Regions from separate parts of the Bacillus cereus group sp. BfR-BA-01316 genome, predicted to be linked through region 1. Evidence: riboswitches for the same ligand, from Rfam matches in the RefSeq annotation. Region 1 holds a riboswitch; each other region holds the start of a gene.

Region 1 (10,012 bases):
TTATTCCAATCATCTTTTTTTTCTTAGCTTTAGCAGTTTTCCGCATGAAGGGGTATGTGGCGGGATTTATTACAGTTGTATTAACGATTTTGGTGGCGTTATTTGCGTATAAAATGCCATTCACAATGGCAATGGCAGCGACCGGATACGGTTTCTTATACGGATTATGGCCAATTGCGTGGATTATCATTATGTCAGTATTTTTATATAAAATTTCTGTGAAAACAGGTCAATTTGATGTCATTCGTGCATCTGTATTATCAATTACGAATGACCATCGTTTACTCGTTATTTTAATCGGATTTTCATTTGGAGCATTTTTGGAAGGGGCAGCAGGATTTGGTGCACCGGTAGCGATTACGGCAGCGCTTCTTGCAGGTCTTGGGCTAAATCCCTTATATGCAGCAGGTCTTTGTTTAATCGCAAATACTGCACCAGTAGCGTTTGGAGCGATGGGGATTCCGATTACAGTTGCTGGACAAGTAACAGGCATTGATCCACATAAAATTGGACAGATGGCTGGGCATCAATTACCGTTCTTATCTTTATTTGTTCCGTTCTTTATCGTATTTTTAATGGATGGTTTTAAAGGAGTAATACAAACGTGGCCTGCTTTATTTGTAGCGGGTAGTTCATTTGCAATTACACAGTTTATTACAGCGACGTTTTTAGGGCCGGAACTTCCTGATATTACGTCAGCACTTGTAAGTTTAGTAAGTTTATCGCTATTCTTAAAAGTTTGGCAGCCGAAAGAAATTTATCAGTCTAAAGAAGCGAATAGTGAAGTAGCAGCAACGACGACAACTATGCCGAAACTAACGGTAGGAAAAGTAGTAAAAGCATGGTCTCCGTTCATTATTTTAACTGTGATGGTAGTCATTTGGAGCCAAAGTTTCTTTAAAGAATTATTCGCTCCAGGTGGTGCTTTAGAAAGTCTCGTATTTAAATTTGAAGTTCCAGGCTTGCACAATTTAGTAATGAAAGCAGAGCCAATTGTAAATAAACCAACACCTTATGAAGCAATCTTGAAATTAGATATTTTATCAGCGACTGGAACAGCAATTTTAATTGCTTGTATCATTTCTATCTTTATTTTGAAAATGAGTGCAAAAGATGCAGTAGCAACATTTAAAGAAACGTTAAACGAACTAAAAATGCCAATTCTATCTATTGGATTCGTATTAGGATTTGCATTTATCGCAAACTATTCTGGTTTATCTTCTACATTAGCGTTAGCACTTGCAGGAACTGGCGGACTATTCCCGTTCTTCTCGCCATTCTTAGGCTGGATTGGGGTATTCTTAACAGGATCAGATACGTCAGCGAACGCACTGTTCTCGAATTTACAAGCAATTACAGCTCAGCAAGTCGGTGTATCTGAAGTGCTTCTCGTTGCAGCAAATACAACTGGCGGTGTAACAGGTAAAATGATTTCTCCGCAATCGATTGCGATTGCTTGTGCGGCAGTTGGACTTGCTGGGAAAGAGTCAGATTTGTTCCGCTTTACATTAAAGCATAGTTTATTCTTCGTTACTATTGTTGGGATTATGACATATGTGCAGGCTTATTATTTAACTTGGATGATTCCGTAAACAACAAAAGAAATAACCTTTGCATTTTTCAGATTAACGTGTATACTTGGAAAGTATTGAAAATTAAATCAGTGATAAACTAGGGGTGCCTAACGTATGTATGCGTAGGCTGAGAGAGAAGCGTGTGAACTTCTTAACCCTTTGGACCTGATCTGGCTCGTACCAGCGTAGGGAAGTTAACGGCTTTACATAATTATGTCTTTATGAGCCAGGTCCTTATTTTTTTTATGGACCTGGCTCTTTTTATTTTGGCATACGCTGGCCATATCTCGTCCTTGTCACGAACAGGGGGCAATAAAGGTTATGAAACAGTCTGTTTCTGCTGAGCAAATTGAATTGAAATCGAGTTTACCAGGAAGTAAGAAAGTGTATGTGGATGGGCCACGTGAAGGTATGAAAGTGCCGATGCGCGAGATTGAACTAAGCGATACGAATGGTGTTCAAAATCCGCCAATCCGTGTGTATGATACGAGTGGACCTTATACAGATCCTGAGTATAAAGTGGAGCTGGAAAAGGGGATTCCAACGCCGCGCCACTCTTGGACGTTGGGGCGTGGTGATGTAGAAGGATACGAAGGGCGCGAAGTAAAACCAGAGGATGACGGTGTGAAAGTGGCTTCGAAACATACACCTGTTTTCCCGCAAATGGATCGTAAGCCGCTTAGAGCGAAGCAAGGTGCAAATGTTTCGCAAATGCATTATGCGCGTAATGGTATTATCACGTCTGAGATGGAATATGTTGCGATTCGTGAAGGGGTAGAGCCTGAATTTGTTCGTAAGGAGATTGCAGAAGGTCGTGCGATTTTGCCGGCGAACATTAACCATCCTGAAGCGGAACCGATGATAATTGGACGTAATTTTCACGTAAAGGTAAATGCAAATATCGGAAACTCTGCTGTATCGTCTTCTATTGCAGAAGAAGTAGAGAAGATGACGTGGGCGACTCGCTGGGGTGCAGATACGATTATGGATTTATCTACAGGCAAAAATATTCATACAACACGTGAGTGGATTATTCGTAATGCTCCGGTACCAGTTGGAACTGTGCCAATTTATCAAGCGCTTGAAAAAGTAAACGGAATTGCAGAGGATTTAACGTGGGAAGTGTATCGCGATACGTTAATTGAGCAGGCGGAGCAAGGCGTTGATTATTTCACGATTCACGCTGGTGTATTACTTCGTTACATTCCAATTACTGCAAAGCGTATGACAGGTATTGTTTCGCGCGGTGGTTCGATTATGGCGCAGTGGTGTTTATTCCATCATAAAGAAAACTTCCTATATACTCACTTTGAAGAGATTTGTGAAATTATGAAGCAGTACGATGTTTCGTTCTCTCTTGGAGATGGATTACGTCCAGGTTCTATCGCAGATGCAAATGACGAAGCGCAGTTTTCTGAGCTTGAAACACTTGGTGAATTAACAAAAATCGCTTGGAAACATGATGTGCAAGTTATGATTGAAGGACCTGGGCATGTACCGATGCATTTAATTAAAAAAAATATGGAGAAAGAACTTGATATTTGTCAGGGCGCGCCGTTCTATACACTTGGGCCGTTAACGACAGATATTGCACCAGGGTATGACCACATTACATCAGCGATTGGTGCTGCGATGATCGGCTGGTTTGGAACGGCGATGCTTTGTTATGTAACACCGAAAGAACATTTAGGTTTACCAAATAAAGATGATGTTCGCGCGGGGGTTATTACGTACAAAATCGCTGCGCATGCAGCCGATCTTGCGAAAGGGCATAAAACGGCTCATCAGCGTGATGATGCACTTTCAAAAGCACGATTTGAATTCCGTTGGCGCGATCAATTTAATTTATCTTTAGATCCTGAACGTGCGATGGAGTATCATGATGAAACGTTGCCAGCAGAAGGGGCGAAAACAGCGCATTTCTGTTCAATGTGTGGGCCGAAGTTTTGTAGTATGAGAATTTCGCATGATATTCGTGAATATGCGAAAGAAAATGATTTAGAAACGACAGAAGCAATTGAAAAAGGAATGAAAGAGAAAGCGGTAGAATTCAAAGAAACTGGTAGTCACTTATATCAATAACACGTTACACCTCTTTACTTGATTGATCACACTGTACCTAACTTAAATATAGAAGAAGCCCCCTTTGCTAAGACGGTAGCAAAGGGGGCTTCTGTTGTCTATCCCGCTATTTGTGGGCAGTAAAACTCCCACCTCAAAATTCGGCTGGAGCAAAGAAGTTAGGTGGGAGCCCTGCTGCCCGTAAACGCCTGATTGGTACGGGCTAATAATCAGTAGGGGATGAACACCCCCCCCACTGATTAAAGTTTCACTTTATAAGGCGAAGAATAATTGTACCCAGTAGTATAAGAGGAATAATGTGACGACTGTTGTGAGTGGGATTACGATGAGAGATACGCTTAAATAATCTTTCCATTTCACTTTAATTTTGTTTTGTCTTAGTATATACATCCAAATGAGGGAAGCTAGCGTACCAATTGGTAATAATAGTGAACCGATGTCACTACCAATGATATTTGCGAGATAGATAGTTTTTAATGTGACTGGATCTAGTCACATTTCTGTTAATGTGATTGTACCAATCATAAGTGCAGGGTGGTTATTGAAGACGTTAGAGAGGAGGGAAACGAGTCCGCCCATTGCAAAGCTGGCATAGAGTAGATGCTGACTTACAACTGGCTCGAGCCAACTTACAAGTGCCGCTGTTAATCCTGCGTTATGAAGCCCGTAAATAATTACATACATAGAGAAAGCAAAAACTAAAATGTGCCACGGTGTCTTTTTCAAAATATCGACTGGGTTTGTTCGTAAGTAGTACCATCTCCAGATAAGAAGAACGAGTGAACCGAGTACAGCAACAATTTCGATTGGAATCGATAAGAAGGATGCAACGAATAGAAGACAGCGCATAAGGAAGACGAAGCCTAATACTTTTAACATGAATTTTGTACGTTTTTGTTTTGTATCAACAGAACTTTTTCCTTTTAACGGATGGAAGTTTTTCGTGAAGAAAATCTCTTCAATATCATATGAAGAAACAGGTAATCTTTCTGGGAGTTTTTTCTTTAAAACTGCGTACATGAGCCATGACATAAACAATAATCCTAGTGTTGCAGGTACAAACATCATAGCAGTATGCATATAAAGAGTCATATGGACGATATTTAAGGCAATTAAGTTTACAATATTACTTACACCAATTGGTGCACTAGATGCAGTGGCGATTAAAGCACCGCTTAATAAATAAGGGATTTGTTGATGAGGTTTTAATTGAAGGTTTCTCAGTAGTAAAATTAAAATCGGTGTTGTAATTAAAATACTACCGTCGTTATTGAATAAAAGAGTCATAAGAAAACAAAGTAATTGAATATACCAGTATAAACGGCGACCGGAGCCCTTTGCTAAATTTGCAAGTTTTGCTGCGGACCAGTGGAAGAAGCCGAAGCTTTCTAATATAACCGCCATAACGATGGTCGCTAATATTGTTATGGAGGCACCGCCAATTTTACTTACAATGTCCATGACGTCTGGTTTTGATACAAGTCCAGTAATGAGGATAATGCCAGCGCCAATTGCTGCCGGCCACGCCTCATTTAAACCACGAGGGCGCCAAAAGATAACAATCATCGTTAAGAAGAATACAATAATAGTAATCCATATTTCAATGCTCATATTTAACCTACCTTTCTATTTTTCCTTGAACAAATGTAGCTTGTCTCAAGTTTATATTGGTAGTATATTCAGCAGAAAATAAGAAGAACTAGACATATAATGGAGTGGAGTGAATATGTGTTTTTTGAGCTATAGGACAAGTATCAGTGGTAGTGTAATAACTATTAGGAGAGACGCCTAATAAATGAGGGGCATTCTATATACGAATGCCCCTCATTTATTATTTTTCCTTCAAAAAAGTGCGATCCTTCAAGAATAAATTCCAGAAGAAAATGAATCCTGGTAGTAAAATTGCAATCCCGATTGCGTAAAGAATAAGAAGTGCATAGAATGTTTCGACCGTCGTAAAGCTTGTAAATACAGTTACGTCCGGGTAAATGATATAAGGTAAATGGGCGACGCCGTAAGCGTAGCTTGCAAATGCATATTGAGCGACGACAGCTAAAACTGCAATGCGAGGAAAGCCTAGTGTGCCATACTTCTTATTTGTCCACCAAAGGGAGGAATATCCGATAACAAATAAAATGATAGAGACTGTAAACCATGGGAATTGCTTTATTAGTCCTTGCATAAGCCAGTGTGTTTCAGGGTCCATTACAACGAGAGCGATAATAGCAGTCACGAGCGTTGCAGGACCAAGTATGATGGCATTTCTTCTATAAATTCGGTACGTATCTTCAGAACCTTGTTCCCTAGCAAAATCAGCAAGAAAGAGAGATGATAGAAATAGTTCCGAAGTTAGTCCGAAGAGCATATAACAATAAATAACGGGACTAGAAAGGAGTTTTCCGTAAAGGAGCACTTCTTTTCCTTCAGACATCGTAATATAGGCACCTTCTGTAACGGGCAGAACGGTAATTAATAGAGCGGGGATTAAGAGCCCCGTAATACCTGAAATAATCCGAAGAAGGTGTTGGTACTTTGGCAGGGAGTAAGCAAATACCATAAATGTACTGCGAATCGCAACGAGTACTAAAATTAACATAACTGGTACAAACATAACGGTTGCCAGGGTAAAGGCTGCTTTTGGAAAGAAACCGAGAAAAGCGACAACGACAAAGACAAGAAACGTATTTGTTACTTCCCAAGTTGGTGATAAGTACCGATTAGCAAGCTTGGCAGCAAGCGTCGGGTGTTTAGCGTATACCATGCCCCAAAAACCAGCTCCAAAATCAATAGAACCTAGTATGCTATATACGAAAATAAGGGCCCATAAGATGATGATTGCAATGCTTTCCTCATGCACGAGAATCGCCTCCTTCGTGATGTAAATCATTCTTTAACGGATGTTTCTTAAAGAATGTCCGTAGTACAAAGACTGTTAAAATACCGAGTCCAATATATAAAATGATGAATAAAACAAATAAAGGACCGACGAAATCAGCGCGTGTAGAAGCATCTACTGTGCGTTGCATGCCATAAATTGTCCAGGGCTGACGACCACTACAACTAAAAATCCATCCGAATTCAATACCGAGCAACATAACCGGTCCACATGCGGCAGCTCCCCAAAGAAGCCACTTCGGTAACTCTACTCCTTTTTTTCGGTAAACAAAGTACCAATATAAGAGGGCAATAGCTGCAACTGCAAAGGTAAAGGCAGCAGTGCCGACCATTAAGTTGAACAGTGTATGTGTGTAAAATGGTGGCCATGTTTCTTGCGGGAATTCCTTTAGACCTTTTACAACGGTGCTAGGGTCTAGTCCCACTAATAAGCTAAGCATGTTCGGAATTTCAAGGGCATAGTTTAGTTCAAGTGTGTTAGGATCCACAACCCCGCCAATCGATAAAGGAGCGTGTGATGTCGTTTCAAACAAAGCTTCAGCAGATGCTAGTTTTTCAGGTGAGTGTTTATGTAGGGCAATAGCAGATTCGTGTCCTGAAAGCCACATCGTAGCACCTGTGATAAATGTAACGACAAGCCCTAACAGTAATCCTTTTTTATGGTAAGCAATTTCACGCGTACTTAAATTTTTCTTTAATAATTTAAATCCAGCGATAGAAGCGATAACAGCTGCTCCAGTTGTATAGGCTGTAATAACGACATGGAATGCACTTGTGCCAAAGCTCGGATTAAAGAAAGCTTTCCACGGATCAACGTTAAAAACTGAGCCATCTGGCCCCATTGAAAAGCCCGCAGGTGTATTCATCCATGTATTTGCTGATGTAATAAGCACGGCGGATGCAGTGGCACCAATCATAACGAAAAATAGCGAGATTAATCTCATAACTGGAGGTAGTTTATCAGCTGCATATACATAAATAGACATGAATAAAGCCTCTAAAAAGAAGGCGAAAATCTCAATTTGAAACGGAACGGAAATAACTTGACCAACAATTTTGGCGAAACCAGGCCAAAGAAGTGAAATTTGTACACCAACAATTGTTCCAGTTGGAATTGCTACACCGAGAAGGATAGCAAAAGCCTTTGTCCATCTTTTTGCCATAATGGCATAGTCGGAATTTTTCTTCCAGTGATAGAGTATTTCACTTATAAAAATCATTAAAGAAAGCCCGACTCCAAGCGTTGCAAAGATAATGTGGAATGCTAATGAAGAACCAAAAAATGCCCTTGCTAATGTTACGGTATCCATATGTATACTCCTCTTCTTTTTTGCCATTATTTTCTGATTGAATTGGAAGATTTATTCAAAAAACTGCCAAAAATATATATGCATTTAAAAAAGGGATTGTGGTAATGTTGTTTTTGAATATTTGAAAAAGAAAGAAATGTTTATTAGGTAATATTTTGTTTGTTTTTTAGGGAGGAATATTTTATAATCTTTTATGCGAACATAAGTTCTATCTCGGCGTGTTACGTTTATGAAATGAAGAAGTTTATGTGAAATGGAGAGGGTGTCTTATGTATCCTGAAGTTATTAAAAAGATGGCATTTTCAAAAGAGCATAGAGATTTATTATTAAAGTTATATAATAAAGAAATTACGCGTCGTGAATACGATCGACTTGTGGAATCGCTATATAGACCTTCTAAAGAGGTTTGCGAAGGATAAGGTGGGAGAGACAATCTAAAAGATTGTCTTTTTTATATTTGCGTATGTTCTGGTAAAATTAAGGTTAGCCTTAATAGGGAGGTGAAAAGGTTGCGCAAACGTTTATATATAGGGATTGGAGTTATTCTCTTAATCGCTTTAGGCGGAATTGTATTTTGGTCAGCTTTACAAGGAAATCGTACCGAGCATTTTATTTTACGACATATGGTGAATGAAAATGGAACACTTGCAACGTACCGTTTAGCAGATACAAAGGCGGGAACGGGTGAAGCGAAGGGCCGTGAAGCTTTATCAGAATCTGCAGGGTTATGGCTACAATATACGCTTGATAAAGATGATCAAGCTTTATTTGATGAACAAGTGAAGGTTATTCAAAATAATTTTGTACACAAGGATCGCATCGTTATATGGAAAATCTCTGAAAAGGGAGAAATGCAGTCAGCCACAAATGCACTTATAGATGATCTTCGTATTATTGAACAATTATATCGTGCTTATGAAATGTATAAGGAAGAGCGCTATAAAAACCTTGCTGATCAATTGAGCAATGCTGTACTTCGTTATAATAAAAAAGATAATTATTACGTGGATTATTATGATGCAGATGCAGGGAAACAAAATAACTTTGCAACAACATCTTACATAAATCCTCATGCATTCTCTTATATGAAAAAGTACGGGAAAATTTCTGCACAGCAGTATCAGGAAGTTGTTCAGTTTTTAGCTGATTATCCGAGAGAGGGTTGGGCATTTCCGAAAGAGTATAAAGAAGATGGTACATTTACGTACGATAAAGAAGTGAATCTTATTGATCAATCATACGTTGCTTATCATCGTAGTTTAGGCGGTCTTTCATCAGATGCTTATTTGGAATTTATAAAGAAGAAATTTAGCGAGGACGGAAAGTTATACGGTCGTTATAACTTAGAAACGGGAAAAAAAGCTGTGAACTATGAATCACCAGCATCTTACGGATTAACAATTTTGTACGTACTACAAACAGGTGATACAAAGTTTGCGAAGGAATTGTATGAGCGAATGACTACATTCCGAAATGATAATGTATTTAGTAGATATTATGGTGGATATGTAACAGGTGAAAATAATAATACGCATATATTCGATAATGTACTACCGCTTTTAGCTGAAATGGAATTAGAGAAGAGTAAAAAATAGAGTGCCACCCTAGGGGTGGCACTTTTTTCTTATTTCTTTTCCATAACTGCAAAGTAATTGTTTTCATTGTCAGCAAAGTTGAATGCTCTACCAGTAGGTAAATCTACAACTTGTCCAACTGTGACGTTTTTCTCAGAAAGCTCTTTATAAAGTTGATCTAAGTTATTAGAGAAGAACATAAGTGAAGGGGTATTTAAGTTTAATTCAGGTTGCATCTTCGCAATTAACGCCTTATCGTGAAGGACAATGTTTGTTCCAGCTTCTTTTGTTGGAGCAATTTCAATCCAGCGAAATCCTTGTCCGTTATTTTCTTCCGCAACGATTTGGAATCCTACTGTTTCTGTCCAAAATTGTACTGATTCATCTTGGTTATTTACATATAACATAATTTGTCCAACTTGATTAATCATAGGTGTCTCCTGCTTTCTTTTCTTATATGAAATACTATTATATCAAAGATATGGTTTGAATAGTTTTTCATGGTTCTTTCGGATTGAAATAATCACCCATTTCATCTTAGTTGTAGGGGAAGGCCCTGTAACCCATGTATGAAATG
Region 2 (10,012 bases), on a different contig from region 1:
AACGTATATTTTTTTACATCTAGTTTCTCTAATAAATTAGGCTGCTTTGCATCAAATATATCCATACGACGTACTGCAAATGTTAAAATTTCAGCTTCAGAAACATCAATTGCCTTTTGCTGCACATCAAAATCAGAGAATTTCCCTGTTCCTAATAAAAGTCTAGAATGAAATGAAAATGGTCCAATGTTTAACATAATCAACCGCCTCCTACGAAAGTTACAATCTCAATTTGGTCTCCATCAAAAACAGATGTATCGTTATGATCATCTTTTTGTAAAATATCTTTATTACGTTCTACTACAACAATTCTGTTATCTAACTCTAAATGTGTAAGTAACCCAGCTACTGTTTTTACACTCTCTGGTACTTCAACTTGGTTACCATTAATTTTTAAATTCAAACTTCCATCCCCTTTCTAAACCGTTTTAGAAAGCAATGAATCTAGCAAGTGATTCTCCTGCTTTCCTTCTATTAAATCAGCCATATACTGACCTGAAACAGGACTTAATAAAATGCCGTTTCGATAATGGCCCGTACAAGCATATAAACCTTTTATTTCTTCATGCTCTCCCATATAAGGAGCTTCATGATTTGATTGTGGCCTTAATCCTGCCCATGTGCTTTCCCATTCTGCTTCTTTTAAAGCAGGTAATATTGTATAAGCACGCTCTAATATGGAAGTAATACTTTCTGGTTGTACAGTTTTATTGAACGTATGAGGCTTCATCGTTGCTCCAATTACGTAACGCCCACCGCGCTTTGGGGCGATATAAAATCTTTCTTGGAAAATAGGAGCTTTCAATAACGGCTTCCTACTTCTTACTGCAACAACCTCTCCCTTAACAGGATATGTACCCCAATCACTATGGAAGTAATGTAGTAATTTCGTACTCCATGACCCTCCAGCAATAACGATTTTTTCGCATGTGATGATGCCTTCGCTCGTAACAATCCCAGTCACTGTATCATTTTCAATTCGAATATCAAATACTTCTGTTTGTTCATATATGTCAGCTCCAGAAAATGCTGCTGAGTGTGCGAATGCTTTCGTAAGCTCTGGCGCAATAACGTGACCGTCTTTTGGGTAATATACAGCCCCTATAATTGACTCGGAAAGAAACGGTTCTTTTTCCCGCAAACGATCCCCCGTTAGAAAATAGGAATCTTCACCTGTTTTCTGTTGCCAATCCATAATATGAAGAATTCTTTCTTTCTCCTCTTCAGTTTGGGCAATGCGATAAATACCTTTTTCTTCATACCCAATATCGATGCCTGTCTTTTCACGTAAAACTGCTGCAAGTTGTGGAAATATAGCACGGCTTTCTCTAGCAAGCTCAAACAACGGATCATATTCATCCCATTCTGCCTGAACACCGAGCAAACCAGCAGCTGCTTTCGAAGCTTCAGATGCGATTCTTTGTTTCTCTATAATCGCTACTTTATGCCCTCTTTCTGCTAGAAAGTGTGCAACTGAACTACCAATTACACCTCCGCCAATAATCGCTACATCATACTTCTTACACATGTTTTTCCGCCCACTTTCTTATTGATTCCTTATAAGATTTCGCTCTGCTATACGGATTACTACTGCTTATAATCCCGGACATAACAGCAATGCCACTTACACCATTTGCAAGAACATCACCTGTATTTTCAGGAGTGATTCCACCAATTGCAGTTATTGGTATGGATAAACATCTTGCCATATGAGCAATTTCTTCTAATCCTCTTGCTGGCACATCCTTTTTACAAGCCGTTGGAAATACATGACCGTAAACGAGTGAATCCGCTCCATTTTTAAATGCCACTATCGCTTCATCTAAAGAATGTACTGAATAGCCAACATGCAAATAAGAAAACTTTTCTTTCACCGACCTTACATCTGCGCTTCGATATCCTAGCTGCACACGCGGAATATTTAATAGAATAGCAATATCAATTCGATCATTTATCACTATCTTCGATGCCGGAAAGCCTTTCCCCAAAAGACTTTCCACACCTTCATACAATTCCTTCGTACTTTTCTCACGCTCACGAATATGCAAATAATCAATCTCACTCTCAATTTGCATCGCTACATTCACTAACTCTTCGAATGGCATGTGACCATTTGAGATTACATGGAGCTCATTTTTCATATTCATTCGCCTACTTTAAAATGTTTTCGAATAATTCATCGGCTGGAACGATTTCTTTCGTCATTCCTTTTTCTTTCAGCCATTTATTTTGTTTCTCCCATGACTCTTTTGAATCTGATAAGAATGGCTCATCTTTCGTTTCCATCTTCTCTAATAAAATTTTCATACTTTCTTTTTCAACTTCTGGTACTAGTGGGAAGTTTTCTTTTTCTTGATGATTTAATAAAATATTTAATGCTTCATCCGGATTTTTCTTCATGAAATCATATCCTTTTTTCGCACCACGTAAAAAGGCCTGTAATGCTTCTTTATCCTTTTTCAAAGTTTTATCACCTGTTACAAACACAAGCTCATGATAATTCGGCACACCGTAATCAGCTGGATTAAAGTACGCTGGTTCATGGCCCTCATGACGCATGACAGGTACTTCATGGTTAATGTATGCTCCTGTTACAGCATCCACTTTTTTCGTAATTAACGCTGGTACTAAATCGAATCCAACATCGACTACTTTTACTGTATCTGGATTACCACCATCTTCTTTTACCATCGTTTTTAAATATGCTTCACTTAAAGGTGTTCCAGAATATCCAACTGTTTTTCCTTCTAAGTCTTTAGGTGACTTAATACCTGCTGATTTCAGCGATACAACATGATTTAACGGCGAACGTACGACAGCTCCAATTGATTTCACTGGAATTTGTTCATTTGCTTTTGCCATGACAACATCTGGTTGATAATACAAACCAACTGTCACTTTCCCTGCTGCTGCTAGCGTTAATGGATCAGTCGGATTAGAAGGGAATTTAATATTCACCTTGACTCCTTCTTCTTTAAAGTATCCTTTTTCAATTGCCGTATAAATAAAGCTATGTACCGCATTGGGGTACCAATCAAGCATTACTGTTATTTCTTTTTCTGATTTATTCTTATCCGATGCCGAGTTACTCGAACATCCTGCAATCATTGCAACTAATAATGTAAACACAAAGATGCGTTTTAATAATTTCATGAATGTTTCCTCCAACTAATAAATTTCTTTTCTAATATCGAAACAAGTATGACGAAGAAAATAGCTAATAATGATAACAATACAATTGGTGCAAATACACCAGCTCCGTCTAACTGCGTCATCATTCTTTTACTGAAATATCCAAGCCCAGCTTGTGCACCGAGCCATTCTCCAATTGCTGCCCCGATAACACTAAGCGGAACTGCAATTTTTAACGCTGAGAAAAAGTAAGGAAGAGCAGATGGCAATTTTAGCTTTAGAAAAATATCTTTTTTCGTTGCACCATACGTAACTAAGAGCTCCTCCCATTCTTTATTCGTACTACGCAGTCCATCATACGTATTTACCGCAATTGGGAAAAATGTAATTAAAACTGTGACAACAACCTTGCTCCAAATGGTATATCCAAACCATAAAACAAATAGCGGCGCAAGTGCTGTAATCGGGATTGTTTGTGAAGCTACTAATAATGGATAAAATGCTCTTTCCATCCACGTACTCGCATTCATTAACATTGCTAGCCCTACGCCCAGTACGATAGAAATAACAACGCCTATTAAAACGACGTACAACGTTGCAGGTAAATGAACCGTAAATAATATATCTTTCAGCGCCCATATCTTCATTACAATTGCAGAAGGTGATGGCAAAATGTACATCTCATCTACAATTCTTGCTCCTACTTCCCATAGAGCAAGTAAAATTCCACTTACTGTTAGGGCAGGTAATAGCTCCTTCAAACGATTCATCATACAAGTACCTGCCTTTGTAACATACTAAGGAGCTCTTCTTTAAGCGCTAACACTTCAGGCTTATATAAATCTTTTCTTGTTCGGTTACGATCAAGCGGCACAATTCGCTCAGTTAAAGTTGCTATCGGTTGATTTTCTACAACCAAAATTCGATTAGAAAGAAACAATGCTTCCTCAACATCATGAGTGATAAATAAAATTGTTTTTTCCCACTCTTTCCATTGTTCAAACAACCATTCTTGCAAAGATGCCTTCGTTAAAGCGTCCAATGCACTAAACGGTTCATCTAACAATAATATCTCCCCGCCTGTTAATAAAGTTCGGATAAAAGATACGCGTTGTCTCATACCACCAGATAAATCTTTCGGATATTTTTTCTCGTACCCTTGTAAACCAAATTTATGTAACAGTTCTTTCGCTTTTACTTGTGCTTCTTTCTTCTGCACACCTTGGCACTCTAGCGGTAAAGCCGCATTCTCAATAATCGTCCTCCACGGCAAGAGCATATCTTTTTGGGGCATATACCCTACAGAATGACTCTTTGTTTCTGTCAGCTCTATCTGTCCAGTACTTGCCTCTTCTAAGCCTGTAATAAGGCGAAATAAAGTACTTTTCCCGCATCCACTCGGTCCGATAATACTTACAAACTCTTTATCTTGTATAGAAGCATTTAATTCATCGATGATTGGTTTCTCATCATAATGAAAGGAAACATTATGAAACCGTAGTATGCTCTTGCTCCTCAAAACCCCACATCTCCTTACGATAAGCCATATCCCAGAATAAATATTCAAATCGGCTGGAATATAAGAAAATCTCCTCTAATCGGTCTAGTTCTTTCTCTGACTTTCCAACTGCCATTTCATTTAATAAATCTATTAACCAAATACAAAGGTTACCGTATTCTTCAGAACTATATCCTTGAATCCACTCTCCAAAGAACTCATGATCTCTTGCTCCCGGAATATCATTTAAACGCTTTCCAATCTCCCAATAGCTCCACATACATGGAAGTAAAGCTGATATTAATTCTGCAAGCGTGCCATTTTGAGATACAGACATCATGTAATTTGTATAGGCTAAATTTTTAGCAGATGGTTTCGCAGATTCCATCTCTTGTGCAGAAATGCCAAGTCTTTTTGCATACTGTTTATGAATCGTCATTTCACCATTTAAAATCCCATCAATTTGCTCTGCAAACTTTGCCATAACTTGTGGATTCGTTGCCTTTACAACCCCAATTGCATATAGCTTTGCATAATCTAACAAATATAAATAATCTTGAATAATATAGTACTGGAATTTGTCTTTTTCCAACGTACCATCTCCCATACCTACTACAAACGGATGATTATGACTTTTCTCCCAAACAGGCTGCACCGTATCAAATAATCTTTCACAAAATTTCATTAATAATTCCCCTTCCTATATATCTATTTATCTCAATAAAAAAACCACTTCTGTATATAAGAAGTGGTTACAGCAAATAAAATTATAATTTATTCGTTGTTCCACTTCCCTTCGCTAGTATTATCTAGATCAGGTGTTGTAAGGGTTAAGGATTATTCCTCTCTCAGCACGAAAAGCACCCCTAGTGGTGTTAATATGAAATTTTCAAATAAAAAAGCCCCGTTTCTATACGCAAAGAAACGGGGACTCATTGTTAATGTCCGAATTGCTTCCCTACGCTAGCATAATCTAGATCAGGTAATAAAAAGGATCAAAGGCTTACGGCCCTACTCTCAGCTGGCAACACCAGCCCTCCTAGCAAACTATAAAATTATCACTGTCAGTATAACACCGCCATAAGACATCATCAACTGTTTTAATTTTCTTAATTGCGAATTAAATCTTAACGTGTTAAACAAATATAAATGCACCCCCACAAATGATATATACAATATTTATATACGAATCTCTCTTCTAACATTATTTTTATTGATTTCATATTACATTTATGTGAATACGACCAATATATTATATCTTTATACTATAATAAAATTACAACTATACAACTAGAGGAGGTCTTTATTACATGAATATGAAAGCTACAGCTTTAACAGCAACTACTATCGCAATTGCTTCTTTACTTCCTTCTATGGGAGAATCCGATATACAAACAGCGGCTGCTAAGCAACCATCTACAGTAAAAACTGGATATGTAAAAATTGACAACGTTGCACTACATCAAAATAACCATGCAGACAGTGCAATAATTGATAACATTCGATTTAATAGCCCTGTTACTATTCTTGAGACAACTCAAGATTGGTATAAAGTATCTGTTAACAACAAAACAGGCTATATGAAAAAAGATGCAATTCTATTCAAAAAAAATGTTCAACCAAAGTATCAATATATCGTAAATGCAAACGCATTAAACGTTCGTTCTGAACCTAATACAGAGTCTTCTATTCTAGATATATTACCAAATGGTCAATTCATTACCATTCAAGGTGAACAAGGGGATTGGTACAAAATATTACATAACGGTCAAATTGGATACGCACAAAAAACATTTGTATCTAATGGATCCACACCTCTAGTAAAAGGTGTAACTGTACAAGGTTCTCCTTCTTATACTGTTGCAACACCAAAATTAAATGTACGTAGCAATGCTAGTACAAGTAGCACTCTACTTGGCTCATTACAAAATGGTACACAAGTACAAGTAGTAGAAACGGTAGGTACTTGGTATAAAATTCGTTTTGGCACAGGATACGGATATGTAGCAAAACACTATGTAGTGCAAAATCAAGCACAAGCTAAAACAGCTCAACCTGCATCAATTCCAGCAGTTTTCAAATTCCCTACTCAAGGGAAAATCAGCTCCACTTTTGATATGCGCTGGGAGCAAATGCATTATGGTATAGATATAGCAGCACAAGGAAATGTCTCTATTCAAGCTGCTGCTGCAGGTAAAGTTGTGAAATCTTATTATTCGGCTAGCTACGGCAATGTCGTGTTCATCGCCCATCAAATAAATGGGAAATTATATACAACAGTTTATGCTCATATGAAGGATCGCACTGTACAAGCTGGTGATCAAGTACAAACTGGACAATTAGTAGGTCATATGGGAAACACAGGTCATTCATACGGGCAACATCTCCATTTCGAATTACATAATGGAGAATGGAATTTTGAAAAAACAAATGCAGTAAACCCACTGCCATATTTAGTTAGGTAAATTATATGCCGCGCAATATACCTCTATTTATTGAATACCTGGCCTTTTTAGGTTTAATCTGTTGTTTAATCATTTATAATACGAACATTGTATTTTTATCTATTATTATTGCTTTTGTTGCTTTAGAAATCATTATGGAAGCATTACAAATGCGGCTAAAACAAAGAATTGCCCATATTTATAATGCAATTTTTCTTTTGAGTGCTCTTATAACAAATATAATTAGTAATGGTTTTTATTTATCTACCGTACTTCCTGTATTCCTTATAGGTGTTTTATTATTCATAGCTAGATACATTCATGTTCCTAATAACCAAAAACATGAACAAGAAGCTTAGAAAGAGGAGACACTGTGTACCAATCTTTCAAAGATAATCCAATGAAATATATATTGAATTTATATGAAAAAATGAATACTTTTTTTGGTATACAAGGAAGTTATACTGCACAATTTCTCCTTTATGGAATGTTATTTCTTATCTTAGTTACTTTCTCCTTGTTTTACTAACAAAAAAGGATCTCACATAAACTTGAGATCCTTTTTAATTTATATTAATTTTTAATATGTAAAATACGGTTTATCCACAAGCATATTTTTCATAAATAAAACTAAGATTATATTTTTTCTCTAGGCTCATTCTTTGTTCATCGTCGCACCAATAGAAAAGAATATCATGAATCGTTGCATAACGCTTATTTTTAAGAAATAGTTTAAAGAATGATGGTAAACAATCATGTAATTGTATAAATATATAATTGCGTAGTATTTCTTCTTTGTATTCAATTCCCTTACAAATATACAGTAATTCTTCACAATAATATGCATGCTGTGGAACTTGGATCATTTCGAAAAATGGTACATATGATAGTAACTTTCCAATAAAATGACCATACCGATCCATTACCCCTATCGTCATATGCTCCATCATTTCTTTCATCACATATAAATAATCATCTACATGAGTTGTCTTTAAAGGGTCTAATCGATCGGAAATTTGTGAAAGTACAGCTCTTTGACAAGCTAAAACTGCTTGACTAGGTCCATAATATGATAGGAAGTCTGTACACTTACGATACTTTCGTAATAAGTCATGTGTATATAAATCATACACAAAAGTATTACAATACATTGCCAGACTCATCATATCACTATTTAATTGCTCTTTTGATAGTGTTTTCGCTCGCTTACATATATAAAAGAATGTAAATTCCAATACTTCTTTATGAGATAATAGATGTTTGCAATCTGTTATACATTTCTCATTAAATTTAACTCGATTCCAAATTTCTACATCCTCAGCTGTTAATTCACCAATACGATATTTAATAATTAAATAGTTTAAAGCAACTGCTTTCGTCAAAAGATCCCATGTTTCATACTCCAATGAAGTTTGGACAAATTCATCTAGCCCTTGGGTTATCATAAAAGCATTTGCCTCTTCATACCAACCAATCTCTTGACATAAACGAAGAATACGTACTAGAGTTGGAATTCCATCTTTATGAAACTGCGGTAAATTCTTTACTTTATTCATGCCATATACGATAAATGCCGCTAAATTTTCTTCTTTATAAAATTCTTTTTCTTTCCATACTAATATAGTTCGCTCTTTCCCTTCACCTTTTGGATGACAAGGTACAAGCAAAGAAAATAACTCAGCGAAATTATTTGGTTCTATATATGTATCTGTAACCAAATTCCAATTTGGATCGCCCTGTACAGCCCTCATATAATTCCCCTTCCCTTTTTATCCCGCATTAACGGGCAGTAAGACTCCCACCTCAAAATTCAGTGAATGCGAGGAAGTTAGGTGGGAGATAAAACTGCCCGTAAAAGCCCGATTGGTTCAACTAATAATCATTGGGGGATGGACAAAACCCCCAATAATTAAAGTTTCACTTTATCTACGTAGGAAATATTAATTCATTATTACAACACTAAAAATAAATATTGTTATATTCAAAACCTGTCATAATACTTATATCTCTCAGTATATCATTTTTTCTCTTATTAAAAATTAGGAATGACAAATTTGAAAAAACTGTCAAAAATATTGACTCTATACTTATTATATAATGTCTCAGATACATCACGCTAACATATTAGTTTAATCCGTATATACTAGAATAATGTATCTGATCTTTATACATAATTTATTCCGTATGCTCTGAGATTTCACTTAAAGCAAACCCTGCTTGATCATCTGCTGATTTTCTTATAGCTAAATCACCTAGTGCTAGCATCCCAACAAGTTGACCGCTCTCAACTACCGGTAACCGTCTAATTTGATATTGTGCCATTAATTCTGTAGCTTTTTCAATAGAATCATTTGGAGAAACTGAAACAATGTTTGTTGTCATTACATTTGTAATTTGATTAGATCCAGGATGTTTTTCAGCAATCCCACGAACAACTAAGTCTCGATCAGTAACAAGCCCCACAACTTGTTTATTTTCAATAACAGGAATCAATCCAACCGATTCTTCCTTCATTTTTAAAGCTGCCTCATATACATTGTCTAATGGTGTACAATGTACGATATGAGTACTCATAAGTTCTCTAACTTGTGTCATTTTTCATCTCCTCCTTTTAATACATACCATAGCTTTTCCTAAATCCCTTTATTTATTTCAGGAAAATAAGGTGATAAAAAGAGGCTTATACATAATAAAAAAGAGTCAGCAATATGCTGACTCTTTTTTTTATGACCCGTACGGGATTCGAACCCGTGTTACCGCCGTGAAAGGGCGGTGTCTTAACCACTTGACCAACGGGCCATGGCTCCGCAGGTAGGACTCGAACCTACGACCGATCGGTTAACAGCCGATAGCTCTACCACTGAGCTACTGCGGAATATATATGGTGGGCCTAAATGGACTCGAACCATCGACCTCACGCTTATCAGGCGTGCGCTCT
Region 3 (10,012 bases), on a different contig from region 1:
AAAGAAGGAGAAAAGGTAGCAATGTTAAATATACCGAAAATAAAGAAGAAGTTTTCTATATATTGGGGAGCGAATGATGCAACTTTGAAAAAAGGAGTTGGTATGTTCGTTAGTGATTTAACGACAACGCCATCTGGAGGAGGACATACTGTACTGAGTGGGCATCGAGATACTGTATTTACAGATTTAGGGGAGCTAAAAGAAAAGGATAACCTTATTTTGGAGTATGATAATAAAACTTACACATACGAAATTCAAAAGACATGGATTACACATGCGGATGATCGCACTGTTATTGTGAAAAAAGAAGAACCGACATTAACATTGACGACTTGCTATCCATTTGATTATATAGGGGATGCACCGGATCGATATATTATCGAGGCAAAGTTAATTACGAGCAATTCAAAATAAAATTATAAAATGCTATCTAATTAAAATGAGAGGGGGAGGCATAGAGTATGTCAAAAAACATTTTAATTGTTGAAGATGAAGATATTTTACGTGAAATATTAAAGGATTACTTTTTGAGTGAACAATATAAAGTACTTGAAGCGAGGGACGGGAAAGAGGCTTTAGTTTTATTTGAAGAAGAAGAGGTTGATTTAGTTATTCTTGATATTATGTTGCCAGAACTTGATGGTTGGTCTGTTTGCCGAAGGATTCGTAAGACGTCCCAAGTTCCAATTATTATGCTGACGGCACGTGTAGATGAAGATGATACGTTACTTGGGTTTGAGCTTGGGGCAGATGATTATGTTGCGAAACCATATAGTCCGCCTATTTTATTAGCGAGAGCGAAAAGGTTGTTAGAAAGTAGAAAAGCAAAAAAGAAACCTTTAGAGAATGAAGATGACACGTTATCAATTCATGGCATTCATGTCCATTTTCCGTCACGTACTGTTACTGTTGATGAGGCAGACATTAGTTTAACACATACAGAGTTTGAAATATTAGTGTATTTCATGAAAAACCAAGGAATTGTACTAACAAGAGAACAATTAATTTCAAGAATTTGGGGATATGAGTTTGCTGGTGATGATCGAACGGTTAATAGCCATATTCGTAATTTGCGAAATAAATTAGGAGAGAAAGCAAAGCACATTACAACTGTAGTGCGAACTGGTTATAAATTCGAGGGGAACATATGAGAAAAGGGATTGTACTTAAATTATTTACCCTTACAACAGCCTTATGCATGTTGATTTTAGCGACGATATTTATTGGACAAACGATATTTTTTAAACAATATTATGCAAATCGAAAAGTGGAAGATATTAAAGTGAATTTAGATTCCTTTGTAAAGAATTATTTAAATCATGCCGAAAGTGCAGAAGAAATTCAGAAACTGGAGCAAGATTTTTTAAGCGAAAATAATACATGGATTACGACATTAGATCAGAATGGGAATTTAAAACATGCGGATGATTTTTATTTTGAGGTAACGATAGACCGTAAGCAACAGAAGAGCTTTGGACAACAAATAATCATGATTCCCTTATACAATCTCATCAATATAGAAGAGATTGATAATAAACCGTCAAATCAGTTTTTAGACCAAGAAATTAATTTTTCTGGAGTGAAAAAAGAAGATAGTTTTATTCCATTTTCTTTCGCGTTAGGCAAGGGGAATTTAAGTGGATCTAATAAACCGTTAGAAAAAAAAATCAGTGAGATTCGAGAAGAGAAGGAAAAAAAGAAAGCGGACCAAGAACCACTTGTTAAGGAAAAGAAGCAAGTTACTCAAGAACAGGCTGCTCAAGAACGAGCTAATCAGGAACAGGGTGCTAAGATAGACGGGCGTGTTACGAAAGTACAGTTACCCGATGTAAAAGGTCCTGTGAATCCAATTTATAAAAATAGTTTATTCTTAGATAGCATAAAGGAATTTCAAACCGATTTATTATTAAAAGAGAGCAATCACATACAGTATTCAACACAAATAGTGGATTATGAAAAAAATGATATAAAATATAAATTATTAATTAAACCAATAAAAGAAAAAGACGGATCGATAGCATATATATATGCGATGGCTTCTTTGCAGCCTGTAGATGAGGCTGTACAAATGGTGCAAGATTATTACATCTATATTGTTGCGTTTGTAGTCGTTCTCATTTTTCTAGCTTCGTTCTATTACTCAAAACAAATCGCAAAACCGTTACTAAAAATAAATGATACAACAAAGAAAATAGCGCATTTAGATTTTACAGAAAAAATTCCGATTACTTCAAAAGATGAGATTGGTGATTTATCAAAAAATATTAATACACTATCTAATAAGCTACATTCACATATTGGACAGTTAGAACAAGATATTGAAAAAGAAAGAAAGTTAGAAAACACAAGGAAAGAATTTATTGCAGGTGTATCGCATGAACTAAAAACGCCGCTGAGTATTATGAAAAGCTGTATTTCCATTTTAAAAGATGGGGTAGCTGAACATAAGAAAGACTACTATTTTCAGGCGATGGAAAAAGAAGTAGACAAGATGGATATACTAATTTTGGATATGCTTGAATTAGCTAAATTTGAGTCTGGCACATATAACATGAAGATGGATTCGTTCTATATCGATGGAGTGATTGAAGAAATATGTGAACAGCTTTCATCGGAGATAGAGAAAAAAGAACTGAGTGTGCACAAACATATATGTCCAGCAGAAGTGATTGGAAATCAAAATAGAATTGAACAAGTAATTGTGAATTTTATTACGAATGCAATACGTTATACACCAGATAAAAAAGATATCATTATTTCCGCAATAGATGAGAAGAATCATATAAAAGTGTGTATTGAAAATAAGGGTGCCCACATTGAAGAAGAACAATTAGATAAAATTTGGGATCGTTTTTATCGAGTAGATGCGGCACGGAAACGTTCACAAGGTGGAACCGGGCTTGGCCTTGCGATTTCAAAAAACATTTTAGAGCTGCACAATGCTGAATATGGGGTCAAGAATACAGAAGATGGTGTGTTATTTTACTTCTACTTACCGAAAAAAGCGTAGACAATACATGTTACGCTTTTTTAATTTAATTTCATATTATCTTTACCTAATCTTTATTTTCAAACAGTATAATTTGGATAGAAAATGAGGTTATGTAAGGAGTAGATTAGCCGTGAATAGCAATTTACTAGGTGTGATGGTATTTATTTTCTTTTGTGCATTTATCGTATTTATTATTGATATTACTCATTGAGAGCTTTGATAAAAAAAAAGAGCGCTAATTAAGCGCCTTTTTTTTGTGAATTCATTTGATAAGCACCAATGCTTTTGAATAAGCGTGGTGAAGTTGTAAATAAAAGAATTAGTAATACAGTACATAATGTGAAAGAAGCGAGCATCGTACTACCGTTTACAATTAATGAATATAAGACGGCTGATTGCCCTTTTGGTGCATATTGGCCCCAAAAGATAATACCTGCAATAAAGTGCCAGAAATAACGTGCAAGGCTACCAATAAATGTAGCAAAGATAATATAAGCAATGGTTTTCTTTCTTTGATTATTCATTAATGTTTGCTGAATGGGCTTATAAAATAGTCCAGCAAATCCAATGAATGCGAAAGCAACGAAGTATTCAATTATTACTTGAATTGGTGTGACGATAATGGCATCTCCAACGACAATTTGCAATAATCCCCAAATTAAGCCGCCTAAGAAAGCCATTTTGAAACCCCAGCGGTATGCGATAATAAAAATAGGTATCATAGCAAATGAGATGGAACCGCCTGTTGGAAGTTTAAGTGATAATGGTAAAATATCGATAATCAAGGCGAAGGCTGCAAGAATAGCAGATTCGATCATCGCTTGTAAATTGGTGTTACGCATGTTGTCTCCCCCTAAATCCAAGTGACGCAAAAAAGAACATTATCATAGGAGGATACGAAATACGTAAATAAAAAAAGAGGTATGTATTTCGAACGTTTGCACAATCCCTGCGCTAGTATTAACTAACAGGTTCGAAGGGTCGGAACGAATTGTTCCCTCTCAGCGGTAAGGCTCCCCCTGTGATAACGAGATTCTTTATTTGCTATTGTTTATTGTAAGCGAAATGGATGAGAATGGCAAATGAACCTTGTATGACAATAAGTGAAATATAATTGTATTGAAATGTTAATAAATATGAAGCAAAAAGATATAGTCCAATTGAAATAGAGTATGATATAATTTGTTTGAAAATAATTATCATTCTCTTCTGAGGGGGAAGGTTATGAGCTTAGTAGATATTAAAATTGGTGAGAAAGTGTTAGTAAAAAGTATTCAGTCGTTAGATAATTTACTAAAGAGAAGACTGGCTGCTTTCGGTCTCGCGGAAGGAAGCGAACTTAGTCTGAAACAGAAAGCGATGTTTAAAGGTCCTTGTACATTGGAGTGTCGCGGACAGTTAATTAGTATTCGTCATTGTGACGCGAAAATGATAAAGGTGGAATTAGCGTGAATAAGGTAGCTTTGCTAGGGAATCCGAATACAGGGAAAACATCATTATTTAATGCACTTACTGGTTCTTATGAGTATGTAGGAAACTGGAGCGGTGTAACAGTAGAAAAAAAGGTTGGTAAATTAAAAGATAAGCAAGGAACATTAATTGATTTACCAGGCGTCTATGATTTGAATCCAGTTTCACGTGATGAAGGTGTCGTTACGAATTTTCTACTAACAGACGAATTTCATCATATGTTAAATATAGTGGATTCTTCACAATTTGAGCGAAATATGCATTTAACATTGCAATTACTTGAATTTGGTAAGCCAGTTTCAATTGGTTTAAATATGGTTGATGTGGCAAAGCAAAGAGGAATTGTGATTAATGTAAAAAGGTTATCAGAAATATTAGGTGTAACAGTCGTTCCTGTCATCGCAAGGACCGGAAAAGGCTGTGAAGAATTACTTACTACTCTTCATGAAGAGAAACAAAAAGAGAAAAAGCCATTCATTATTTCATATGGTGTACAAATGGATGAAGGAATCGGAGAGGTAATCGCTCTTTTAGAGACAGCGAATTATGAGCATCCGAGATGGTTAGCTCTTCAATTTCTAAGCAATAACGAAGTAGTAGAAAAAGAAATGAAAGCATTACCAATTTATAAGGAACTTATAGCCATTCGATCTCGTTTAGACGGAAAACTTGATTGTACGTTGGAGGAGCACATTTACAAAACTCGAGAAGCGTATATTGAAAAGTTAAAAACAAATGTCATGCAGCATGAGAAAGAAGGGAAAATTCCTTTTTCGGAAAAAATCGATAAGTTAATTACACATAAAATTTTAGGACTTCCAATCTTTTTAGCAGTTATGTTTTTTATTTTTCAGGTTACGTTTACGTGGATTGGTACGCCTTTATCTGATATGCTTGATGGATTTTTGGGCGGACAACTTACTGATTGGGTTACAGCTGGGCTCACAAGTGTTGGGGCTTCTGACTTTATTCAAGCACTCGTTACAGAAGGTATTATTGCGGGCGTTGGTGCAGTATTAGTATTCGTTCCACAAATCTTTGCACTATTCTTTTTCATCTCGCTATTAGAAGACTCGGGATATATGGCACGAATCGCAGTTGTTATGGATAGAATTATGGAGTTTTTCGGCTTAAACGGAAAAGCATTTATCCCAATGATTATCGGATTTGGATGTAACGTTCCAGGGATTATGGCAGCGAGAACGATTGAACAGGAAAAAGAACGTTTACTTACAATCCTTGTAACACCGTTTATGTCTTGTTCAGCACGTTTACCTGTATATGCATTATTTGCGGGAGTGTTCTTCCCTCATAGTCAGGCGACTGTTGTATTTTCTTTATATGTTGCAGGGATTGTTCTTGCATTACTCGTTACAAAAATTATGTCTCTTACTATTTTAAAAGCGGAAAAATCTATTTTCGTAATTGAATTACCTCCTTACCGTGTGCCGCAAGCGAAAACGTTATGGCTGAGCACGTGGGAGAAAGGTAAAGGATTTGTTCGTAAAGCAGGTACATTCATCTTCGGTGGTTCGGTTGTTATTTGGTTATTAAACTATGCAGGTCCATCAGGATTTGGTGTTGATATGGGAGACAGTTTCTTAGCGATGATTGGTGGATTTATCGCTCCACTATTCGCACCGCTCGGCTTTGGAACTTGGCAAGCTGGGGCATCCCTTTTAACAGGATTTTTGGCAAAAGAAGTTGTCGTTTCAACAATGGCGATTATTTATGCGGTTAAAGAAGATGTGCTAGGAAATGTAATGGGAGCACATTATACTGCTTTATCAGCGTACGCATTTATGTTCTTTGTTTTATTATATGTTCCGTGCTTAGCGACAGTAGCTGTCATTAAACGTGAAACTGGATCGGTGAAATGGACAATTTTCTCTGTCGTGTATCCATTAGTTGTTGCTTATGTATTAACGCTCATTATATACCAAGTTGGATCCTTACTCGGATTCTAGAAGGAGATGTATTGCAATGATGGTCAATATTATAATTGGAGCTATCATTTTTGGTTATGCAGCATATACGTTAGTTAATTTTGTAAAGAGAAGTAAAAAAGGAAAATGCGCAGCATGTTCTTTAAATAAATCATGTCAGTCGCAAACTTGTAGTCCGGATATGGAGCAAATTGCTCATAAATAGAAAAGAGCTTTGCGAATTTCGCAAAGCTCTTTTGTTTTACTTTTTAATTTTTACAAGTTGAGAAGCTTCTACTCCGTTGTAACCAGGGAATTCTTTACTAGGATCTTTATCGAATTTTAGTACACCTACAGATTTTTCTTCACCTTTTACATTTCCGTAAGTTGCATCGTCAACAATGGCGAACATGTCTGCATATGCACGGCCACTGCCGATAATTGTGTTTCCTTCATATTTTAATTTTGCACCATCAATTGTAGCGTTTTCTACTTTATCTTTTGCGAATAATACACCTTGCTCTGCTGTCACAGCTGGTAATTTATCAAGTGGTGTTGTGTCGTCCTTTTTATCAACTTTGCTAAGTAACTCTTTCTTCACCAGTTCTTCACCAGTTGTCTTATTCATTACAAGTACTTTTTTATCTTCTAATGTTGTAAGTTTCATTTTATAGAAGTCTTTTTCTTTCACTTCTTTTTTATTTTTATCTGTAATTTGTTGAACTTGGTCTTCTGTTCCCTACAGTACAAACCCGTTCGCTTTCTCTCCTAATAAAGAACAACCTGATAATGCTCCGAATGAAATTGCTGCTGCTAATCCGATTCCTACTAATTTTTTCATGATGTTGTCTCCTTTTTGTATGTTTTTTATAGTAAATACACTTTTTGTATTAGTCCTTAAATGATGAGAAGCATGTTTGTTATTTCGTTGCTTCTGGTATTAGTGTATAAGAAATATGGAGATGCAACTATCGAGTTAGCTTACAGTAACATTACAATTATGTAATTTAGTGAAAGTACGTAAAAATAAGTTAATTTTGAGAAAAGAAATAATAAGAATATAGTAGGAATACAATATTCTATCTAAAATGTCATATTATATTGTATGTATTTTGGAAATAACATGTAAGGACATCTTTGTTTTGCTATAATAAACACATAGGTTGTAAAAATGAATATTCTTACTGTAAAGGGAGATTTTTGAGTTTTCCAAGTAGCGAATTTGAAATATGAGGTATATCATAGGAGGAATTTGGATGTCTGTATTTAAGCGATTAAGAGATTTAACAATGTCGAATGTGTATTCATTAATTGAAAAAGCTGAAGATCCAGTTAAGATGACGGATCAATATTTACGCGATATGCAAGCGGATGTACAAGAAGCTGAGAAAAGTGTAGCAGCTCAAATCGCACTTGAGAAGAAGTTTAAATTATTATTTGAAGAGCAAGAAGCACTTGTGAAAAAACGCGAAGAGCAAGCTCATATGGCTGTTCAAGCTAGTAACTTAGATCTTGCGCGCCGTGCATTAGAAGAAAAACAAAATGCAGAGCAAAAGATGAATGAGTATAAAGCAAGCTATGAGCAAAACAAAGCAGCTGCTGATAATCTTCGTGCGAAGTTAGAAGAAATGCGTAAGCAATTAACAGAGCTGAAAAATAAACGTGAAACACTTGTTGCGCGTGTAAATGCAGCGAAAGCACAAAAGAATATTAATCAGGCGATGTCTGGATTCGATTCAAATTCAGCAAAAGCTGGTTTAAGCCGTATGGAAGAGAAAGCCCTTCAATTAGAGGCTGAAGCAGAAGCGAGCGGTGAAGTTTACAAAAAAGAAAAGTCATTAGATGATGAATTCGCAAGCTTAAACAAAAATTCTGCTGTTGACGATGAATTATCCCGTATTATGAAGCAGTATGAGAAATAATATAGAATAGACAAAGAAACCGACATGTCTGAAGAGAATTCATGTCGGTTTTCTATTACCTTTTAGAGGAGGTTTTGCAATGACGTGGACGAATGTTTTAGCCATGCTTGTATGGACTGGAGCGAGTGCGGTACTTTTATTTGCAATTATGTGGGTTGATTCGATTTTTACAAAATACAATGATTTAAAAGAGATAAAAAATGGAAACACAGCAGTGACAACGCGTTTCGTTATGAAATTATTCGCTCAAGGATACATTTTGTCACAATCGATTACGAAAGCGAATGATTTATGGCAAGCGCTTCTTGCCTCAGCAGTTTCTTTCGTTATTTTATTAGTTGTAGAAATGTTCATTGAATTTGTGTTAAAGAAAATGTCTGGTTTAGATTTAGAAGAAGGAACGAAAGAAGGCAGCGTAGCACATGCGTTGTTAGCTGGTTCATTACATATTGTTGGTGCACTAATTTTAGGTGCTTGTTTATAAAGAGAAAAGGAGGGGTAGATTGTGAGTTTATTTAAACGTATTAAAAATATAATGAAGAGCCCCGAGCCGCCGAAACCAGAAAAGAGCCTTTTAACGTTAGCTCCTGGCGATATGATTGAAGTTTCGTTAGTAATGTACGAATTAACTGGGAAAACGAGCATGCATTCTCGCAAGGAGATTGTTTTAACCTTACAGGACGGGAAAGATATTCGTTATTTGAAAATTGAAGACCGTGAAAATACGTATTACAAATTGTATACACCGATTGATGGTCGTTTAGATTCAATCGATGAAATTCCGACGACGATTGAAATGGATGATATAGAGTATCATATGGAAGAACAATATAATGGACGTGTTGTTGTTATGGGAAAAACACCATTCGCTGCTTCAGAAGAACGGTACGTATGGGAATTCCAATCTGATAACCGCAAATTATTACGTGTTGAATGGCAAAATGGTCGCACAATGATGTATGAGGGAGAAGCAATTATTCCTGCTGATGTACAAATCATAAGAGCAACATAAGGGGGGCGTAATCATGTCAAACCGATTGTTTACCATGATTAAATCGTTCGTGATCCCTATACTTGCTATCGTTACATTACTTGTTATTGCCGGCTATGCTTTATCGGGCTGTCAAAGTGGTCAGGCGAAGTCAATTCAAGACCGTTATCCGCTAGAGTCTGTCGCAAAGGATGGTAAACAAGAATCTTACGTGTATAGGGCTGCTAATCGGTCAGTTCCTGAAGTCGCAAAGGAACTTATAGCCGAAAGGAAACCGAAGCAAGCATCTAAAGAAGACGAAAATCAAATGTTCCTCGTTTATTCTGATAAAATGTATAATTTGCAAAAGGATAAAGAGAAACCATCTGATACGTTAATTGAAATAAGTAATGAAGAATTTGTCCGTCAAAATTACCAACCATCCTTCTTACAAGGATATATTATGGGGAGTATATTAAACGATATATTCGGTTCACGGAAATCATCATACGGTGATTATCGCGGATATAACGACAGACAAAATCATAAACCGGTTATCCCGGAAAGACCACCTACGAAAGAAGAAAAGAAAACCCCGCCTCCAATTACGAAGGAAGGGAAAGGATCTATTATTAAGCGAGGCGATAATGTAGATCCGAAATCATCTGTAGGTGATAAAGGAAATATTACGGAAAAAGGAAGTAAAACGACGCCTCCGCCTTCTACCGGAAGC

What was found. Region 1 has a riboswitch for thiamine pyrophosphate ahead of thiC (phosphomethylpyrimidine synthase ThiC). Riboswitches for the same ligand answer to the same signal wherever they lie in the genome.
Positions count from the first base shown of each region.
Region 2: linked by a shared signal. The riboswitch ahead of tenA (thiaminase II) and the one ahead of thiC (phosphomethylpyrimidine synthase ThiC) in region 1 are both predicted to bind thiamine pyrophosphate.
Region 3: linked by a shared signal. The riboswitch ahead of thiT (energy-coupled thiamine transporter ThiT) and the one ahead of thiC (phosphomethylpyrimidine synthase ThiC) in region 1 are both predicted to bind thiamine pyrophosphate.

Region 1 covers NZ_JAKUGX010000001.1:24,067-34,078, forward strand. Annotated here, with positions in the region: gene lldP (L-lactate permease) at 1-1,592, shown strand, start outside; TPP riboswitch at 1,664-1,783, shown strand; gene thiC (phosphomethylpyrimidine synthase ThiC) at 1,896-3,656, shown strand; partial or broken gene MR071_RS00115 (arsenic transporter) at 3,909-5,267, opposite strand; gene MR071_RS00120 (cytochrome d ubiquinol oxidase subunit II) at 5,488-6,513, opposite strand; gene cydA (cytochrome ubiquinol oxidase subunit I) at 6,506-7,861, opposite strand; gene MR071_RS00130 (hypothetical protein) at 8,131-8,280, shown strand; gene MR071_RS00135 (transcriptional regulator) at 8,371-9,456, shown strand; gene MR071_RS00140 (VOC family protein) at 9,486-9,866, opposite strand; gene MR071_RS00145 (acyltransferase) at 9,909-10,012, opposite strand, start outside.
Region 2 covers NZ_JAKUGX010000035.1:849-10,860, reverse strand. Annotated here, with positions in the region: gene thiG (thiazole synthase) at 1-197, opposite strand, end outside; gene thiS (sulfur carrier protein ThiS) at 200-403, opposite strand; gene thiO (glycine oxidase ThiO) at 419-1,528, opposite strand; gene tenI (thiazole tautomerase TenI) at 1,521-2,141, opposite strand; gene MR071_RS21215 (ABC transporter substrate-binding protein) at 2,152-3,153, opposite strand; gene MR071_RS21210 (ABC transporter permease) at 3,150-3,902, opposite strand; gene MR071_RS21205 (ABC transporter ATP-binding protein) at 3,902-4,651, opposite strand; gene tenA (thiaminase II) at 4,620-5,315, opposite strand; TPP riboswitch at 5,405-5,508, opposite strand; TPP riboswitch at 5,569-5,681, opposite strand; gene MR071_RS21195 (SH3 domain-containing protein) at 5,941-7,095, shown strand; gene MR071_RS21190 (hypothetical protein) at 7,101-7,433, shown strand; gene MR071_RS21185 (DUF3965 domain-containing protein) at 7,674-8,825, opposite strand; gene MR071_RS21180 (CBS domain-containing protein) at 9,250-9,669, opposite strand; tRNA gene MR071_RS21175 (tRNA-Glu) at 9,802-9,873, opposite strand; tRNA gene MR071_RS21170 (tRNA-Asn) at 9,875-9,949, opposite strand; tRNA gene MR071_RS21165 (tRNA-Ile) at 9,957-10,012, opposite strand, start outside.
Region 3 covers NZ_JAKUGX010000009.1:68,723-78,734, reverse strand. Annotated here, with positions in the region: gene MR071_RS09930 (class D sortase) at 1-414, shown strand, start outside; gene MR071_RS09925 (response regulator transcription factor) at 462-1,151, shown strand; gene MR071_RS09920 (sensor histidine kinase) at 1,148-3,010, shown strand; gene thiT (energy-coupled thiamine transporter ThiT) at 3,232-3,855, opposite strand; TPP riboswitch at 3,921-4,022, opposite strand; gene MR071_RS09910 (FeoA family protein) at 4,217-4,444, shown strand; gene feoB (ferrous iron transport protein B) at 4,441-6,429, shown strand; gene MR071_RS09900 (FeoB-associated Cys-rich membrane protein) at 6,446-6,613, shown strand; partial or broken gene MR071_RS09895 (lipoprotein BA_5634 family protein) at 6,650-7,228, opposite strand; gene MR071_RS09890 (PspA/IM30 family protein) at 7,644-8,309, shown strand; gene MR071_RS09885 (DUF350 domain-containing protein) at 8,389-8,793, shown strand; gene MR071_RS09880 (DUF4178 domain-containing protein) at 8,815-9,321, shown strand; gene MR071_RS09875 (DUF4247 domain-containing protein) at 9,335-10,012, shown strand, end outside.